2 regions of the Thioclava sp. 'Guangxiensis' genome follow, and region 1 is predicted to be linked to the other one. Evidence: riboswitches for the same ligand, from Rfam matches in the RefSeq annotation. Region 1 holds a riboswitch; the other holds the start of a gene.

Region 1 (6,538 bases):
CACGCTCGGCACAGTGCTTGTGGCATCGGAGGGCATGCGGGGGCGCACCGCGCTTATTCTGGTGGGACGGGCGCTGGCGCAGGAGGGGTTTGACGAGAGCCGTCTCTATGCCGGCGATTACGACCGCCGCTACCGCCCCGTAGGGACCGATCCGCGTTTTCCGGAGGGAACTGAATGAACGGGCTCATCATCTCGGCCACTGGGTCAGGCACCGGTAAGACCACGCTCACTCTGGGCCTGCTGCGCGCCTATCACCGTGCGGGTGTCGGGGTCCGTTCCTTCAAGGCGGGGCCGGATTATATCGATCCGGGCTTCCATCTGGTGGCGTCCGGCCTGCCTTCGGCCAATCTCGACAGCTGGGCGATGCCCGAGGGGGTGATGGCGCGGATCATTGCGGGCGCCGAAGGGGCGGATCTGGTGATTGCCGAAGGGGCGATGGGGCTCTTTGACGGGGTCGCGCAAACCGGGGCCACCGCGCGTGGCAGTGCCGCGGATCTATCGGTGCTGACAGGCTGGCCGGTGGTGCTGGTGATCGATGCGGGCGGGCAGGCGCAATCGGTGGGCGCGGTCGCCTTGGGGTTCGCGCGGCTGCGTCCCGAGGTCAAGATCGCAGGGGCCGTGGTCAATCGCGTGGCCAGCCCGCGCCACGAGATGATGGTCCGCGAGGGGCTGGCCGAGGCTGGCATTGCCTGCCTCGGATGCCTGCCGCGCCTGAAGGATCTCGAGATGCCCTCGCGCCATCTGGGGCTCGTGCAGGCCTCCGAGCGGCCCGAGCTTGACGCGCAGATCGAGGCGATGGCCGATCTGGTGGCAGGGCATCTCGACCTTGCGGCGCTACGCGCGCAAGCCGCGCCCACACGCGCGCTTGCGGGTGCTGCGGCTCCGCTCACGCCCCCCGGCCAGCGCATTGCCATCGCCCGCGATCAGGCCTTTTCCTTCCTCTATCCTCATCTTCTGGACGGCTGGCGGCAGGCCGGTGCGGAGATCGGTTTCTTCTCGCCGCTCGAGGACCAGTCACCCGACCCGACGGCCGATTGTGTCTGGCTCCCGGGCGGCTATCCCGAACTCCATGCGGGGCGGCTTGCCGGAAAGGCGAGCTTCCTGAAGGGGCTTCGCGACTTCGCGCAGACCCGTCCCGTGCATGGCGAATGCGGCGGCTATATGGTGCTGGGGCAGGGGCTGGTCGACAAGGACGGAACACGCCACGCGATGGCGGGGCTTCTGGGGCTCGAGACCTCCTATGCCAAACGTAAGATGCATCTGGGCTATCGTCACGCGCGGCTTCTGGCGCCCATTCCGGGGCAGGCCGAAGGCATGGCGCTGCGCGGGCACGAGTTCCATTTCTCGTCCATCCTGTCGCAGCCCGATGCGCCTCTGGCCAGCGTGACCGATGCGGCCGGTCTTTCGGTGGTGGAAACCGGATCGCGCAGGGGTTATGTCACGGGCACCTTCTTCCATCTGATTGCGGAGGATATATGAGCGGGTTCGTCAGTTTCGTCTCTTCCGGTCCGGGGGATCCCGAACTTCTGACCCTGCGCGGGGCCGAGCGTATCCGGCAGGCCGATGCGATCCTCTTCGACGATCTCTCTGCCGGTCCGATCCTCGATCTGGCGCGGCCCGAATGCGATCTGATCGGCGTGGGCAAACGGGCCGGACGTCCGTCGCCAAAACAGGACCATGTCAGCCAGCTTCTGGTCGATCATGCCCGCGCGGGCGGCAGGGTCGTGCGGCTGAAATCGGGCGATGGCGGCATTTTCGGGCGGCTCGAGGAAGAGCTGAGCGCCTGTCGTGCGGCGGGGATCGGGTTCGAGATCATCCCGGGGGTGACGGCGGCCTCGGCGGCAGCGGCGGCGGCACAGATCCCGCTCACGCGACGGCTGACCGCGCGCAGACTGCAATTCGTGACCGGCCATGACGTCACGGGTGCGCTGCCCGAGGAGTTGAACATGGCGGCACTGGCCGATGCGCAGGCGGTCACGGCGGTCTATATGGCGCGGCGCACCTTTGTGGCGCTGGCACAGCGGCTGGAGGCTGCGGGGCTGAGCCTCGAAACGCCGGCCATGATGGCGGAATCGATTTCCCATCCCGACGAGGTGATCTGGCGTGGGACAATGCGCGAGCTGGCGGCCCAGATCACCGAACAGGCCGCGAGTGGCGCGATTCCAGTCAAGCCCGCGCTGATCTTCTATGGCGCGCTGGCCTGAACGGGCCAATTCTTGTCCGGCTGTGCCAATTTCTGCGCTTCCGCTTCGCGCGGCTTGACCTAACGACCGCGTTCGCCAAGAGTGATCCCACGGTTTCCGGTGGCCGAGAGGTGCTGCCGGATGAAAAGGGAATCCGGTGCGGTGTAGCCATCAGGCGCCAAATCCGGAACTGCCCCCGCAACTGTAAGCGGTGAGCCTGCTCCGGAATGCCACTCCGCAAGGGGGAAGGCGGCATGCAGGTGACGAGTCGCGAGTCAGGAGACCTGCCGTGGATATGGGCCGCTGGCCCGTCGTCAGTCACCATAAATGCCGTCGGGGTCGACGGCAGGGAGAACGTATATGCATATCGAACCGGGCATCGTGCATGGTGCCAAACTTCTTCTGAGCTACGCCACCGCCGCAGGTGCCGCCACTTATGTCGCCCATGAGGGGGTCAGGACGCTCAAAACCGGAGAGCTGCCGATGATGGCGGCCCGTGCCGCGGCCGCAACCGCTGCGGTTTTCGTCTCGTTCCAGATCCTGCCGCATCATCCGGCGGGCGTGTCTGAGGTCCATCTGATCCTCGGTTCCACGCTGTTTCTGATGCTGGGCTTCGTGCCGGCGGCCATTGGCCTGGCGCTGGGGCTTCTGACGCAGGGGCTGTTCTTCGAGCCGCAGGATCTGCCGCAATATGCGATGAATGTCACCACGCTTCTGGTGCCGCTCTTCGCGCTTCAGGCGCTGGCCCAACGCCTGATCGCCCCCGATACCGCCTATGCCGATATCACCTATAAACAGGCGCTTGCGCTTTCGACGGCCTATCAGGGCGGGGTAATCGCATGGGTCGCGTTCTGGGTGCTTTACGGTGAGGGTGTGTCGGTTGCAACGCTGGCCAATGTCGGCACCTTCGGCATCGCCTATATGTCGGTCGTGCTGGTCGAGCCGCTCATCGATCTGGCCGTGCTGGCCGGTGCCAAGGCGCTGGGGCGCAACCGCTTCGTCCTCGCACGCGTCTATTCCGCCTGAGTGCTGGCACAGCCCTGGCGCACCTGCTAAGGATCCGACCGCAGCCTGTCACGGGCTGCGGTTTTCTTTTGCGGTTCTTTTTCTGCGAAACGTCTGGGGGCGGTAATGTGGGCAATCTCTCTGATCGGGATCGGGGCCGGTAACCCTGACCATCTGACGCTTCAGGCCATCGAAGAGATGAAAGCCTGCGAGGTGATCCTGATCCCGCTCAAGGGTGCAGCAAAGGATGATCTGGCACAGGCACGACGCGCGATTTGCGCGCGTGTATTGCCCGATAGCGGGCCTGCGCTGCGCGAGTTCACCCTTCCGGTGCGCGATGCGTCCGAACCCGATTACCAGCGCCGCGTGGCGGATTGGCATGACGCCATCGCGAGGATCTGGGAAGAGGAGTTGCGCGCCGCTCTCCCGCAAGGCGGGCGCGCGGGCTTTCTCGTCTGGGGGGATCCATCGCTCTATGACAGCACGCTCCGGCTGGCCGAACGGGTGGCCGCGCGGATGCCGCTCGAGCTTCGCGTCATTCCCGGAATTACGGCCATTCAGGCGATGACGGCGGGCCATGCCATCCCGCTCAATACGGTCGGCGGGCCGGTGACCATCACTACGGGGCGCAATCTGCGCCATAACGGCTGGCCCGAGGGCGCCGAGAGTGTCGTGGTCATGCTCGACGAGGGTGGGGCCTTCACCGCGATCGATCCGGAGGGGGTGGAGATCTGGTGGTCGGCCTATGCCGGAATGGCGGAAGAGCTGCGGTTGTCCGGCCCGCTTGCCGAGGTCTCGGAGCGAATCCTGACCGCGCGGGCCGAGGCCCGCCACCGCCATGGCTGGATCATGGATATCTATCTGTTGAGAAAATCCCGATAAGACATCGGGGCGCGCGCGGCCAGGGAGTGGTGCGCGAACAGCAAGAAAAGGTCACTCGTTACGCCTTCTACAACGTCGAAGGTTGCGTCGGTTATACGGGCTTGGTGCTGGCGCACAACTCACGTTTGCGCGCGGTAGATATGCACAACGGGCAATAGACATGCGATCGAATTTCTGATAAGGATATCAGATACATCTAAGAAATAGATTGATGACGAGCAGCTTTCTGGCATGAAGATTTCATTATGCCGTATCTGGGCTTGGCGCAGCGATCCGCAGCCACTGTGATTGATGCATTCCGGGACCTGTCCACCGGCCCTTCCTGTCGCGACACCAGCCCTGAATTTTCATAGCTTTTTAATTAAGCCGTCAGGTTTTGTGGCGTATTTAGCTCTCCGTTAATTCTTTGGGGCGATCTCTTGCTGGATGATGCAACCCAGAAGAGTAATTTCTCACATGATGGTCAGCGAGATCACGATTGCCAATGCCAAGGCCGTCGCCAGCCAGCTCGACAAGGCACTTGTCGCTGGTGCGTCCATCCGCCTGGAGACCGCCCGATGGACGGCCTGCGACATGGCAGGAATGTCGGTGCTGATCGCGGCCTTCCGCACGGCGCAGCTCCGCAAGGCGCGGCTTCAGGTCACGCTGGAGGATACCTCTCCTGTGCCCGCGATACTTGCGCAGTCCGCGCTCACCGATGACCAGCTCAAACGCGATCCGGATGGTGTCTGGGTCGATATCATTCCCTGTTAGTTTCCCGTCCCGCGGCACCGCACCTGATCCGTGACGGCGCATCTGTCGCAGGGCCCCAATCCAAGGCCGCACTTCATGACCAAAACGATTGTCACCATCGATGATTCTCCCTCCGTCCGCCAGATGGTCAGTGCAACGCTGACCCGCGCGGGCTATCGGGTGATCGAGGCCGCTGATGGTGAGGATGCACTGGCCAAGCTGCAGGGCGAGCGACCCAATGCGATCCTGACCGACCAGAACATGCCCAAGATGGACGGTCTGACCTTCATCCGCACCTATCGTGCGCGCCCCGAGGCGCTTGGCGTGCCGATCGTCTTCATCTCGACCGAAACGCGCGACGATCTGAAACAGCAGGCGAAGGCGGCAGGGGCGATGGGCTGGATGGTAAAACCCTTCGACCAGCAGCAGCTTCTGAATGTGGTCAAGAAGGTCGCGGGCTGATGTCGATGGATGACGACGCTGCCCAGATCTTTCTTGCCGAGGCGCTGGAGTTGCAGGCCTCGATCGAGGCAAACCTGCTGGATCTGAAATCGCGTCCTGCGGATCGGGAGCTGATCGATTCCCTTTTTCGGGAATTGCATACGCTCAAAGGGTCGAGCGCGATGTTCGGGCATTCAGCGCTGTCGGCCTTCGTGCATGAATTCGAGACTGCTTTCGAGACCCTGCGCCAGCCCGGTGCCTGCGCGACCGATGCGCTGATCAAGGTGGCGCTTGCAGCCTGCGATCAGTTCCTCGCGCTGCTCGATACGCCCGAACTGGCAGCACCGGCCAGTCCCGCTCTCCTGCAGGCGCTGGCGGATGCGCTGTCCCAGAAGGCGCCGCTGGCTGTGCCGGCAGCTTCAGGAGGGCCCGGTTGGCGGGTGACACTTGCAGCGGGTCCCGCGGCATTGGGGCTGGGGATTTCGATCCCCGCGCTCCTGCAGGAACTGCGCGAACTGGATCCGGAGGTCACACTGCGCGCAGATCTCTCCGAGGTTCCCCCGCTCGAGGCGCTGAACCCGCTGGTGCCACCGATCCGCTGGTCGATCAGGCTGCCATCGGGGGTGACGCGCGACCAGATCGATGGGGTTTTCGTGTTTTCCGCGGATGATCTCGTGCTCGACATCCGGCAGGAAGATGGTTCTCCCGAGCTGACCGTGGCGACGGGTTCCCCCCAGCCGGAGGCCGGCGAGACGGGTGGGGGCGATGCCCCGCCAACGGGGCGGGAAGCGGCGCTATCGACCATGCGGGTCGCGACCGAGAGACTGGATGAGCTGATGGACCGTGTGGGCGAGCTGGTCATTGCCGAGGCCCGCCTGCATGACCTGAGCCAGGAGATGCGCCTGCCATCGCTGATGTCGGTGGCCGAGGATATCCGACGGCTGACATCGGGTATGCGCGATACCACCATGTCGATCCGCATGGTGCCGATCGGCACGCTATTCGGGCGGTTCCGTCGCCTGATCCATGATCTCTCCGACCGCCTTGGCAAGCCCATCGACTTCGTGACACTCGGGGGCGAGACCGAATTGGACAAGACGGTGATCGAGACGCTGGCCGATCCGCTGGTCCACCTGCTGCGCAACTCCATCGACCATGGTCTCGAGGATAGCGCCACGCGCGCGGCGCAGGGGAAATCCGGCAATGGCCGGATCGAGCTTTCGGCCACCCATGCCGGTGCCGAGGTGCTGGTGCGTATCCGCGATGACGGGCGGGGCCTCGATCTGGCGCGCATC
Region 2 (6,538 bases), on a different replicon from region 1:
CGCACGCCCGCCTCGAGCATCAGAACGGATTTGCCTTGCTTGGCCAGCTCGTAGGCGGCATTCGCCCCTACCGTGCCGGAACCGATGACAATCACATCGGCATCATAGTCATTAGCCATTGGGTATAGTCCAGATTTCTAAAATAGTTACAGCGCGATCACTTGATGTCGTCAGCGGTGGGCGGCTCGGCCCAGTAATTCTGCTTGTGCTGCGAGTAGGTCGGGATCGGAGTGGTATTGCCGGTGGGCTTCCACATCAGCGCATCGCGATAGGTGACGAATTTCGCGTCATCCTTTTCCTGCGACGGATCGGGCGTGCCGGTATAGCCCAGATACCAGACGGCGGTGATCGTGGTCATGGTCTCGCGCAGATCCTGATCGGGACTGGTTGCAAGGAAGGCGTCGATATCCTCGACATCGGCGGATTTGATCGCATCCGACAGGGCAACGACCTTGGTGTCGAAGCTCGGATCCAGCTCGACCAGCTGGTCATAGGCGCGCTCGACCAGCTTGGGGTCGAAGCCCTTCTGCCGGGTCACGAAAGCGCTGATCGTGCCAAAACCCGCCGCCCCGTCCGCGGTGGCCGCCATTGCACGGCTCAGGCCCAGTCCGGTGCCCGATGCCGCCACAAATCCCGCGACCGCAGAGGTGATCAAGAAGTTGCGTCGGTCCATGCCGGAAAGCTCTTTCGACGCAGCCGGACCCTCGGCTTTATCGGTGCGACATTTGGTCTTGTTCAAAACGTGAAACTCCTCACTAATATTTCAGATAGGCCGCGTCGCGAAATGGCTGGACCGTGAAACAGTGCGGCTTCGGGCAAGCAAATTTCGAGTCGGGCTTTTGTATGCGTTTGTATGCAAACCATTGGCGCTGATCATGTGCGTGCTTATGAATGGTGTATTCCGGAAACAGCTATAATGGCGCATTATCTCCCGCTGGTGTGAAAATCCTTGAAAACGGTCGATTATGCTCGGTCTTGAATGGCGCTCAATGCGCCTTCGGGTAACCTGCCGAGGCACAGGTAACGCTACGTCGCGCTCTGGCTGCCAGAAATTCGTCGCGTGGCATCGCTTGACCTCGGCGGGGGAGGATGCAAAACCACCTCACCGGTATCCGCGAGGATATAATAGGGAATCCGCACCGCTCCGGCGGCAACCGGAACTGCCCCCGCAACTGTAGGCGAAGAGCGCCTTTGCAACACCACTGGGCCATCGGTCCGGGAAGGGCAAAGACGCGTTGAGGCGCCAGTCAGGAGACCTGCCGGCCTGAAGATGTTAACCGGACGGGGTGTGTCGGTAGGGCAGGCGGGGTCTCCGGCCCCTGTCCTTTATGGCGCTTTCCGCTCCTTTCGATAAGGACGGAACTGATGAAATGCATGATACTGGCCGTGGCCTCATTGCTGGGTGCGGTCTCGGCCTCCGCGCAGACGCATTATCCGCTGCAGATAGAAAATTGTGGTCGTAAGGTCCGCTTCGAGGCGGCCCCCGAGCGCGCGGTGACGATCGGTCAGTCGGCCACCGAGATCCTCTATTCGCTGGGGCTTGCGGATCGGGTGAAGGGCACCTCGGTCTGGTTCAACAAGGTGCTGCCGCGCTATGCCGAGGTCAATGCACAGATCCCGCGTTTGGCCGATAATGATCCGAGCTTCGAGAGCGTCGTGGCCCGTAAACCCGATCTGGTTGCCGTGCAATATGAATGGCATGTCGGTCCCAATGGTGTGGTGGGCACCCGTGAGCAGTTCGCAGATCTGGGGATCAATACCTATATCCTTCCCGCCGATTGTGACACCAAGGACAACAGCACCGGCGGCGATGGCACGCGGGTAGGCGCCTTTGATCCCGTGCAGGTCTATAAGGGCATCCGCCAGCTGGCCGAGATCTTCGATGTCGCCGACAGGGGCGAGACGCTGGTCGACGATCTGCAGGCGACCGAGGCGCGCGCCGTGGCACGGGCCAAGGCGCTGGATCTGCCGAAGGGCTTGAAAGCGGCCTTCTGGTTCTCCTCCGCCGATATCGCGCTCGATCCCTACATGGCGGGCCAGCTTGGTGCGCCGGGCTATATGATGCGCGCGCTCGGCCTTACCAACGTGGTGAAATCCGACGAGGAATGGCCCACGGTCGGCTGGGAGAGTATCGCCAAGGCCGACCCCGATGTGCTGGTGATCGCCAAGATGGACCGCCGCCGTTTCCCCGCCGATGATGTCGAGGAAAAGCTGAAATTCCTGCGCAGCGATCCGGTGACACGGCAGATGAAAGCGGTGCGCGAAGGGCATATCGTGGTGATGGACGCCCATGCCATGAGCGCGACCCTGCGCACGATCTACGGGCTCGACAGCCTGTCCGATGCACTGGCGGGTATGACTTTCCAATGAGCCGGAAGGCGCTTTTATGGGGTGCGGGGCTGATCGTTCTCGCGCTGACCCTGCTGGCCGGGGCGGCCATTGGCGAGACGCGGCTGCCGCTGGCTTCGGTCGCGAGGGTGCTCGCCAACCATCTTTGGCAGGCGGGCTATCCGGTGGACCGGATCGATGCGGGTATCATCTGGTCCTACCGGCTGCCCCGCGCGATTGTGGCGGCCAGCTGCGGGGCGGGGCTGGCGCTGACGGGGGTCGTGCTTCAGGCGCTGTTGCGTAATCCGCTGGCCGATCCCTATCTGATGGGGCTCTCGGCGGGCGCTTCCACCGGCGCGGTGCTGGTAAGTATCGCGGGGTTCGGGGCGGGGGCGCTCAGCATGTCGGCAGGCGCGCTGATCGGGGCGCTTGCGGCCTTTGCTGCCGTGGTTGCGCTGGCTCATGCCATCCCCGGCACGGCGCGCGGCACCAGCGGGGCGGCCGCGATCATCCTTGCCGGGATTGCAGGCAGCCAGATGTTCAATGCGCTCACCGCTTTCATCATCGCGCGCTCGGCAAATGCCGAACAGGCGCGCGGTATCATGTTCTGGCTGATGGGCAACCTCTCGGGTGTGCGCTGGGAGGATGTGCTCCCCGCCGTTGTGGTGACCTGCCTCGGCGCGCTCGTCTGCCTCTGGCACCGACATGCGCTCGATGCCTTCACCTTCGGGGCCGAGAGTGCGGCATCGTTGGGGATCAATGTGCCCAAAACGCGCGGGATCCTGATCACCGCGACCGCAGTGATGATAGGGGTTTTGGTGTCGAAAGTGGGTGCCATCGGTTTTGTCGGGTTGGTGGTGCCCCATGCGATGCGCTTTCTGGTGGGCACCCGCCACCAGCGCCTTGTGCCGGCCTCGGCGCTGGCGGGGGCGGTGTTTCTGGTTCTCGCCGATATTGTCTCGCGCATCATCGTGCCGGGGCAGGTTCTGCCCATCGGGGTGGTGACCGCGTTGATCGGGGCGCCCGCTTTCGCGCTGATCCTGATGCGGGGGGCGCGCTGATGGTGCTGCGCGTGGAAAACCTGCAGGCTAAGGCGCATCGGGTCGAGATCCTGCACGGGATCTCGCTGACGGTCGGGGAGGGTGAATATCTGGGGCTGATCGGGCCGAACGGCTCGGGAAAGTCTACGTTGATGCGGATGATGGCGGGTTTGGGAAAGCCTTCTGGGGGCAGGGTGCTTTGGCAGGACAGGCCGCTGGTGGAACTGGGCGCGCAGGTGCGGGCCCGCCAGATCGCGCTGGTCGAACAACAGGCCGAGACCACCGACCGGCTGCGGGTGCGTGAGGCGGTCGAGCTGGGGCGTATCCCCTTCCTGTCACCCTTGCGGGGCTGGAGCATGCGCGATAGCGAGGCGGTGACCCGCGCTCTCTCGGCGGTCGATATGGCAGGGCGCGAGGACCGGTTGTGGCACACGCTTTCGGGAGGCGAGCGCCAGCGGGTCCACATCGCCCGCGCATTGGCCCAGTCGCCTGCGCTTTTGCTGCTTGACGAGCCCACCAACCATCTTGATATCCGCCACCAGCTGGCACTTCTGGCCCTTGTGCGGAGCCTGCCCGTCAGCCGGGTGATCGCGCTCCATGATCTCAACCATGCGTTCTCCTGTGATCGGGTGGCGCTCTTGGAGGGCGGGCGGCTCAAGGCGATAGGTCCCCCTGCCGAGGTGCTCTCGCCCGACAATTTGCGCGAGAGTTTCGGGGTCGAGGCGCGGCAGGTGCGCGATCCGGACGGACATCTGGCGCTGCATTTCACAGCGAGCCTGCCGCGGGCCGGTTGATCGCGCGGCAGGCCGATCCCATCTTGCGGGATGGGCCTGCCGGACATATCCCTGCACCCGCCGGAAAAGGAGCATCCCATGGCCATACCCGATACCCAGATCCCCGTCTTCGTGCTGACCGGTTTTCTGGGGGCTGGCAAGACGACGCTTCTCAACCGGCTTCTGGAAGATCCCGCCTATGCCGATACCGCGCTGGTGATCAACGAGTTCGGTCTGGTGGCGGTCGATCATGATCTGGTGCGCAAGGGCCGCGAGGCGCGGGCCAGCGTCACCACGACGGGCTGTATCTGCTGCACGCGGGGCAGCGATCTGCGCGCCTCGCTTGACGAGCTGCTTGTGCTGCGGCGCAACGGGACGCTGCCGCCTTTCTCGCGGGTTATCGTGGAGACAACAGGGCTGGCCGATCTGGCCCCCATCGTGAACAGCCTTATTCCCGGCGGGCTGGCGGCGGTCGCTCTGGCCGATCATGCGGTGGCGCGGGCGTTCCGGCTGTCGGGTGTGATCACGGTGGTGGATGTCGAGGGGATCGGGGCGGTGCTCGAGGCCCATCCCGAAAGCCTTCGCCAGATTGCCTTCGCCGATCATGTGGTCCTAAGCAAGACAGACCTCCACCCTGCGGGAGATCTGGGTGAGGCGCTGCGCGGCCTCAATCCGGGGGTGATCGTGCATGACGCGGCTGCCGATGGATTCTCGCCCGCCAGTCTGATCGGAGCTGGAAGCTACAGCGCCTTCGGCAAGGGCGAGCAGGTCGGCAAATGGCTGGCTGCTGAGGCGCAGCAGCCGCCCCTGACGGGCGGTCATTTCCATGATCTCAACCGGCATGGAGGGGTGCAGGCAGTGCCCTTGACCTCGGATACACCGGTTGATGAAACCGCGCTGCGCCAGTTCCTGACGCGGCTGACAGCCACGCCCTCGAACGGGCTTTTGCGGATCAAGGGGCTGATGGCGCTGCGCGATGACCCGTCGCGCCCGCTGGTGGTGCATGCGGTAGGCCACAGGCTCTATCCCGGTCTTCGGCTCGAGGGCTGGCCCGACGGGCAGGCCGGCAACCGGCTTGTGATCATCGGCACTGCGCTCGATGAAATGTCTCTGCGCCAGCAATTCGACCGTCTGGGCGGTCAGCCCTTTGCGGATTTTCCCATCGTGCAGGGCATCCGTTGAGCATATCGTGGTCCGGCGGCACCCGTCGGTTCACCCCTCGGTTCACGCCGCCCGTTCACGCCAGCGTGCGTTGACAGCCGCGTTCTGCGGGCGCAGAAGCCATAGCTGAGTTGTTTGGTCGGGAATAAACGCCCACCGATCCAGAGCTAGGCGAAAGAGGCAGGTCATGCTGGCAACTTTGGTGATCGCGCTCCGTGAAGGGCTTGAGGCGACGCTGATCGTAGGGATCATCGCGGCCTTCCTGCGTCGCAACGGGGCGGGGCTCGGCCCGATGTGGGCGGGGGTCGGGCTGGCGGTTCTTCTGTCGCTCGGTGTGGGGCTTGGCCTCAACCATCTCGAACAGAGCCTGCCGCAGGCCCGTCAGGAAGCGCTCGAGACACTGATCGGCGTGGTGGCCATTGTCTTTGTTACCGGCATGATCTGGTGGATGGACCGCCACGGGCGTGATCTTAAATCGAGCCTTGAGCAGGATGCGGCGGCCGCGCTCTCGGGACGTGGGGCCACGGCACTGGCCGCAATGGCCTTTCTGGCGGTGCTGAAGGAAGGCTTCGAGACGGCGGTGTTCTTTCTGGCAACCTTCTCGGCGGCGCAATCGGCCCTTTGGGCAGGGATCGGCGCGCTGATCGGACTGGCGCTGGCGATCGGCATCGGCTGGGGTATTTATCAGGGCGGGGTGCGGCTGAACCTGTCGCGCTTTTTCCGCATTACCGGCGGTTTCCTCGTTCTGGTCGCGGCGGGGCTTTGTGTGAGCGCGCTGCGCACAGGCCATGAGGCGGGTTGGATCAATGGCGGTCAGCAGATGGTCATGGATCTGGGCTGGCTCGTGGCGCCCGGCACGGTTCAGGCCGCGCTGATTACCGGTGTGCTGGGCATCCCCTCCGATCCGCGGCTGATCGAGGTTCTGGGATGGGTGAGCTATCTCGCGATTGTTGGCGCGCTTGTCTACTGGCCCACGGCCTATCGCCCGAGCCCGCGCAATGCGGGGCGGTTGAAACTGGGCGCGGCGCTGATGCTGGCCGTTGCGGCGCTGGGTCTGTTTCTTTTGCCGCAGCCGCGGGCGAGGCTGCGCCCGCAGGCGCCGATCGCGGCGCTGCGTGGCGATGGGGCGGGGCAGGTGCAGCTGCGCGGGGACGCGCTGGCCCTCGATTTTGGGGGCGTCCCCCTGAACCTGCCGCATTCTTCGGCGCAGAGTTCGGACCATAACGGGCTCGCGCT

The links. A riboswitch is a leader RNA that binds a small molecule or an ion and turns the genes downstream of it on or off. The one in region 1 is predicted to bind cobalamin.
Region 2: linked by a shared signal. The riboswitch ahead of ABEB22_RS18810 (ABC transporter substrate-binding protein) and the one ahead of ABEB22_RS11890 (energy-coupling factor ABC transporter permease) in region 1 are both predicted to bind cobalamin.

What each region holds. Positions count from the first base shown of each region.
Region 1 is NZ_CP155822.1:2,403,164-2,409,701, forward strand. It holds gene cobM (precorrin-4 C(11)-methyltransferase) at 1-178, shown strand, start outside; gene ABEB22_RS11880 (cobyrinate a,c-diamide synthase) at 175-1,479, shown strand; gene cobA (uroporphyrinogen-III C-methyltransferase) at 1,476-2,204, shown strand; cobalamin riboswitch at 2,278-2,490, shown strand; gene ABEB22_RS11890 (energy-coupling factor ABC transporter permease) at 2,544-3,209, shown strand; gene cobF (precorrin-6A synthase (deacetylating)) at 3,315-4,070, shown strand; gene ABEB22_RS11900 (STAS domain-containing protein) at 4,527-4,823, shown strand; gene ABEB22_RS11905 (response regulator) at 4,899-5,264, shown strand; gene ABEB22_RS11910 (chemotaxis protein CheA) at 5,264-6,538, shown strand, end outside.
Region 2 is NZ_CP155824.1:319,901-326,438, forward strand. It holds gene ABEB22_RS18800 (GMC family oxidoreductase) at 1-119, opposite strand, end outside; gene ABEB22_RS18805 (sugar dehydrogenase complex small subunit) at 158-739, opposite strand; cobalamin riboswitch at 1,090-1,279, shown strand; gene ABEB22_RS18810 (ABC transporter substrate-binding protein) at 1,366-2,370, shown strand; gene ABEB22_RS18815 (iron chelate uptake ABC transporter family permease subunit) at 2,367-3,389, shown strand; partial or broken gene ABEB22_RS18820 (ABC transporter ATP-binding protein) at 3,389-3,904, shown strand; gene ABEB22_RS18825 (GTP-binding protein) at 4,241-5,323, shown strand; gene efeU (iron uptake transporter permease EfeU) at 5,490-6,538, shown strand, end outside.